2 regions of the Escherichia fergusonii ATCC 35469 genome follow, and region 1 is predicted to be linked to the other one. Evidence: predicted binding sites of a transcription regulator. Region 1 holds the regulator's gene; the other holds the start of a gene.
What was found. Region 1 encodes PurR, which represses purine synthesis genes. Its sites were predicted from a motif close to CANGCAAACGTTTGCNTG; they were not measured.
Positions count from the first base shown of each region.

Region 2: the regulator PurR is predicted to act here: its motif matches at 1,089-1,106, upstream of gcvT (glycine cleavage system aminomethyltransferase GcvT).

Region 1 covers NC_011740.1:1,421,807-1,424,949, forward strand. The annotation lists gene punC (purine nucleoside transporter PunC) at 1-177, opposite strand, end outside; gene punR (DNA-binding transcriptional activator PunR) at 291-1,223, shown strand; gene purR (HTH-type transcriptional repressor PurR) at 1,220-2,245, opposite strand; gene cydH (cytochrome bd-I oxidase subunit CydH) at 2,542-2,631, shown strand; gene EFER_RS07015 (MFS transporter) at 2,799-3,143, shown strand, end outside.
Region 2 covers NC_011740.1:2,907,495-2,910,637, reverse strand. The annotation lists gene ubiI (FAD-dependent 2-octaprenylphenol hydroxylase) at 1-748, shown strand, start outside; gene EFER_RS24180 (hypothetical protein) at 822-905, opposite strand; gene gcvT (glycine cleavage system aminomethyltransferase GcvT) at 1,196-2,290, shown strand; gene gcvH (glycine cleavage system protein GcvH) at 2,313-2,702, shown strand; gene gcvP (aminomethyl-transferring glycine dehydrogenase) at 2,821-3,143, shown strand, end outside.

The DNA of each region.
Region 1 (3,143 bases):
CAGCTGCGCGACGGCAAAGCCCGCCAGAAACAGACTGAGACTGGCACTAACGGCAGAAGCCGGGGTTTGCAGATCTGCCTGTATAGCGGCGAAAGCAGGTAAATACATATCGGTTGCCAGGAAACCGAGTACGCTTAAACCTGCCAGCCAGACTAAAAATCCTTTCCCAGGTTGCATAATTCATTCTCTGTAGTTATCAGTAAGACATCGGCGCAAAGTGTAGGGAGTGAAATTCTGATTGTGAAACGTTAATATTTGACGGGTGATTTCAAAAATTTTGTAGGCAGAATATGTGGTCTGAATACTCTCTTGAAGTGGTTGATGCGGTGGCGCGCAATGGCAGCTTTAGCGCAGCAGCACAGGAATTACATCGAGTGCCTTCTGCCGTCAGCTATACCGTAAGACAACTGGAAGAATGGTTAGCGGTGCCTCTTTTCGAACGCCGACACCGTGATGTAGAACTGACTCCGGCGGGAGCATGGTTTCTGAAAGAGGGGCGATCTGTTATCAAAAAAATGCAGATCACGCGACAACAATGCCAGCAAATTGCCAATGGGTGGCGAGGTGAGTTGGCCATCGCGGTGGATAACATTGTTCGTCCAGAACGTACACGTCAATTGATCGTCGATTTTTACCGTCATTTTGACGATGTTGAATTGCGCGTATTCCAGGAAGTCTTCAATGGTGTCTGGGATGCACTGGCTGACGGACGTGTGGAACTGGCTATAGGCGCGACACAAGCGATTCCTGTAGGGGGGCGCTATACGTTTCGCGATATGGGAATGTTGAGTTGGTGTTGCGTGGTTGCCAGTCATCATCCACTGGCAGCAATGCCGGGGCCATTAAGTGATGATACGTTGCGCAACTGGCCCTCGTTGGTGCGTGAAGACACATCAAGAAATCTACCAAAACGTATTACCTGGTTGTTGGATAACCAAAAAAGGGTAGTGGTACCGGACTGGGAGTCTTCAGCTACCTGTATTTCCGCTGGGTTATGCATGGCGATGGTACCTACGCATTTTGCCAAGCCGTGGATCGACAGCGGTAAATGGGTAGCGCTACAGCTTGAAAATCCATTCCCGGACGCTGCCTGTTGTCTTACCTGGCAGCAAAACGATATGTCACCAGCGCTCGCCTGGTTGCTGGATTATCTGGGAGACAGCGAAACGCTGAATAAAGAGTGGTTGCGGGAGCCAGAATCGGCTCCCACAAAGACATCTTAACGACGATAGTCGCGGAAAGGACCATCTGCGACAGAACGACGTTCAATCAGGCGCGGATGTACTTCAATGGATTGCGGTTCTTCACGCTTATTCACAATACGGTCCAGCAACATGTTGAATGCTGTTTCGCCCAGTGAATCTTTTGGCTGGTGAATAGTTGTCAGTGCTGGCGTGAAGTAACGGGCGTTGCGCACGTTATCATAACCGATCACTGAAATATCTTGTGGTACACGCAGGCCCATTTCATCGGCAGCACACAATGCACCCATGGCCATGATATCGCCACCACAGAAAACTGCCGTGGGGCGATGCGTTTGCGCAAGAATCTGCTGCATTGCGCGATAACCAGATTCTGGTTCGAAATCTCCCTGTACGATCCAGTTTTCCGGCACTTTAATCAGCGCTTCTTCCATCGCTTTCATAAAGCCTGCCAGACGACCCGCGCCGGTATTACGTTCCAGAGGTCCGGGGATTACGCCGATATCGCGGTGTCCACGTTCAATCAGGTAACGACCTGCCATGTATCCGCCTTCAAAAGCGTTATCAATCACGGCATCGGTGAAATCAGCTTTTGCCTCACCCCAATCCATGACCACCATTGGGATGTGGCGATACTCTTCCAGCATGGTGAGCAAGGGCTCTGGATATTCAGAACACATTACCAGCAATCCATCCACGCGCTTTTGCGCCATCATGGAAAGGTAAGCACGTTGCTTTTCCAGGTTGTTCCAGGCATTACCCAAAATCAGCGTGTAGCCTTTCTGGAAGCAGTTTTTCTCAACCGCTTCAATGATTTCCGCAAAATAAGCAGCTTCACTACTGGTTGCCAGCAGGCCGATTGACTTGGTGTGGTTAACCTTCAGACTTCGAGCAACGGCGCTCGGAGAATAATGCAATTCTTTGATTGCTGCCCAGACGGCATTACGGGTTTCTTCCGCAACAAAGCGTGTTTTGTTGATTACGTGTGAAACAGTTGTAGTGGAAACGTTTGCTCGCTTCGCTACATCTTTGATTGTTGCCATTACATCTCACTCCAGACCCGATCCATAACTCCATTAAATGCCAGGTAAACGTTTGCCTTTACACACCCTGAGCGCAACGTCAGGGTTGCGGCACGCCGGAAAATACGACACGGAACGACAGGAAGGGGTCAATGGCCGGTACGCTATACTTGTAAGCGTGGAATTTTGGCCGATCTTGACCAAAAGGGGAAGTGCTAAAAACAGTTATCACGCTAAATGGCGGGAGATTTTTAGCCAAATGTATGCAAAAATGCGCTACATCACTTTTTGTGTGGGAATAAAAAGGAGAAAACTTGATGAGCAATGATCTGAAATACTCTTTAATTACGACCTTAATCGTCCTCGCTTTGATCGTTGCGGGTGGTCTGACCGCAGCTCTGCACTGATTTTTACCCCGAGGGAGAATTCTCTCCCTCATTCGCTCTTCTCCAATTGTTAGCAAATCTGCAAAAGTGTTTTGTAAATTTGTTATTTTCATTATTTTGTGATTGATGTCATGCTTTTCTCCACTTACTTAGGTATCGCGTAAAACGCGAAGACGTGGAGTCGAAGCATGAAGATAAATTATCCCTTGCTGGCGCTGGCAATTGGCGCATTTGGTATTGGGACAACGGAATTCTCCCCAATGGGCTTGTTGCCTGTGATCGCTCGTGGTGTGGATGTCTCCATACCTGCGGCTGGTATGTTGATTAGTGCCTATGCCGTGGGAGTCATGGTTGGTGCGCCTTTAATGACATTGTTACTTTCTCATCGCGCCCGACGTAACGCCCTGATTTTTCTGATGGCAATCTTTACGCTTGGTAATGTACTTTCTGCGATTGCGCCAGATTACACCACATTAATGTTGTCACGTATTTTGACCAGCCTTAACCATGGCGCCTTCTTCGGTCTTGGTTCG
Region 2 (3,143 bases), 1.5 Mb from region 1:
CAGTATGTTAACGGCGCGTCTGGTAATTGGCGCAGACGGCGCTAATTCCTGGTTGCGCAACAAAGCCGATATTCCGCTGACTTTCTGGGATTATCAGCATCACGCGCTGGTGGCGACCATTCGCACGGAAGAACCGCATGATGCGGTGGCGCGACAGGTTTTCCATGGCGGAGGCATTCTGGCCTTTTTGCCGCTTAGCGATCCGCATCTTTGCTCAATTGTCTGGTCACTGTTCCCAGAGGAAGCACAGCGGATGCAGCAGGCAGGCGAAGACGAATTTAATCGCGAGTTAAATATCGCTTTTGATAATCGCCTGGGCTTATGCAAGGTTGAGAGTGAACGCCTGGTGTTCCCGCTGACTGGGCGTTATGCGCGCCAGTTTGCCGCGCACCGTCTGGCGCTGGTGGGCGACGCCGCGCATACCATTCACCCGTTGGCGGGGCAGGGGGTGAATCTCGGCTTTATGGATGCTGCAGAGCTGATTGCTGAACTGAAACGGTTGCATCGTCAGGGTAAAGACATCGGGCAGTACATTTACCTGCGTCGCTATGAGCGTAGCCGCAAGCACAGTGCGGCGCTGATGCTGGCAGGTATGCAGGGATTCCGCGATCTGTTTTCCGGGGCTAATCCGGCGAAAAAACTGCTGCGTGATATTGGTCTGAAACTGGCCGACACGCTTCCTGGCGTTAAACCACAACTTATCCGTCAGGCAATGGGATTAAACGATTTGCCTGAATGGCTGCGCTAAAAATTTCTCTTCTGCTGTTTATTTGATACCCATCACACTTTCATCTCCCGGTTTTTTCGCCGGGAGATTTTCCTCATTTGAAATAAACTAATTTCACCTGCGATTTCGCATTATATTTTCTAATGCCACGAATTTTTGATTTGGTGTTTTTTGACATTTTTTCAGTTCTTAATGTTGTCTTATTCAAATTAACTTTCTCATCTAATTATCTTTGTATAGAGAATGGTTAATTTTTTGGTTTTTTATTCTGTTGCGATTTTGGCGTTTTTTAACCATAAGCTAATGTGATGTTCAATTTTACCTTATGGTTAACAGTCTGTTTCGGTGGTAAGTTCAGGGAAAAGAGAACGATTGCGTTGGAGACCGGGAGTGGCTCCGATGCTGGGTTTCGTGGTGATAATTTCACCATGAAAAAGTTGTCAGCCCCGCTTATTCAATGAGGACAAGATGGCACAACAGACTCCTTTGTACGAACAACACACGCTTTGCGGCGCTCGCATGGTGGATTTCCACGGCTGGATGATGCCGCTGCATTACGGTTCGCAAATCGACGAACATCATGCGGTACGTACCGATGCCGGAATGTTTGATGTGTCACATATGACCATCGTCGATCTTCGCGGCAGTCGCACCCGGGAGTTTCTGCGTTATCTGCTGGCGAACGATGTGGCGAAGCTCACCAAAAGCGGCAAAGCCCTTTACTCGGGGATGTTGAATGCCTCTGGCGGTGTGATAGATGATCTCATCGTTTACTACTTTACTGAAGATTTCTTCCGCCTCGTTGTTAACTCCGCCACCCGCGAAAAAGACCTCTCCTGGATTACCCAACACGCTGAACCCTTCGGTATCGAAATTACCGTTCGTGATGACCTTTCCATGATTGCCGTACAAGGGCCGAATGCGCAGGCAAAAGCTGCCACACTGTTTAATGATGCTCAGCGTCAGGCGGTGGAAGGGATGAAACCCTTCTTTGGCGTGCAGGCGGGCGATCTGTTTATTGCCACCACCGGTTATACCGGTGAAGCGGGCTATGAAATTGCGCTGCCCAATGAAAAAGCGGCGGATTTCTGGCGTGCGCTGGTGGAAGCGGGCGTTAAGCCCTGCGGTCTGGGCGCTCGTGACACGCTGCGTCTGGAAGCGGGTATGAATCTGTATAGCCAGGAGATGGACGAAACTATTTCTCCTTTAGCCGCCAACATGGGCTGGACCATCGCCTGGGAACCGGCTGATCGTGACTTTATCGGTCGTGAAGCTCTGGAAGCGCAGCGTGAACATGGCACAGAAAAACTGGTTGGTCTGGTGATGACCGAAAAAGGCGTGCTGCGTAATGAACTGCCGGTACGTTTTACCGATGCGCAGGGCAATCAGCATGAAGGCATTATCACCAGCGGTACTTTCTCCCCGACGTTGGGTTACAGCATTGCGCTGGCACGCGTACCGGAAGGTATTGGCGAAACGGCGATTGTGCAAATTCGCAACCGTGAAATGCCGGTAAAAGTGACGAAACCTGTTTTTGTGCGTAACGGCAAAGCCGTCGCGTGATTTACTTTTTGGAGATTAATTGATGAGCAACGTACCAGCAGAACTGAAATACAGCAAAGAACACGAATGGCTGCGTAAAGAAGCCGACGGCACTTACACTGTTGGCATCACTGAGCACGCTCAGGAGCTGTTAGGCGATATGGTGTTTGTTGACCTGCCGGAAGTGGGTGCAACGGTAAGCGCGGGCGATGACTGCGCGGTTGCCGAATCGGTAAAAGCGGCGTCAGACATTTATGCGCCAGTAAGCGGTGAAATCGTGGCGGTAAACGACGCACTGAGCGATTCCCCGGAACTGGTGAACAGCGAACCGTATGCAGGCGGCTGGATCTTTAAAATAAAAGCCAGCGATGAAAGCGAACTGGAATCACTGCTGGATGCGACCGCATACGAAGCATTGTTAGAAGACGAGTAACAGCTTTATTCCTCTTCTGCGGAAGAGGATCAGGGTGAGGAACATTTACGCCTCACCCTCACTCTCTTCGCAAGGAGAGAGGTTCACAATTCACTGCACGTTTCAGGAACCATCGCTCATGACACAGACGTTAAGCCAGCTTGAAAACAGCGGCGCTTTTATTGAACGCCATATCGGACCGGACGCCGCGCAACAGCAAGAAATGCTGAATGCCGTTGGCGCACAATCGTTAAACGCGCTGACCGGCCAGATTGTGCCGAAAGATATTCAGCTTGCGACACCACCGCAGGTTGGCGCACCGGCGACCGAATACGCCGCGCTGGCGGAACTCAAGGCTATTGCCAGTCGCAATAAACGCTTCACGTCTTACATCGGCATCGGTTACACCGCCGTGCAGCTACCGCCGGTTATTCTGCGTAACATGCTGGAAAATCCGGGCTG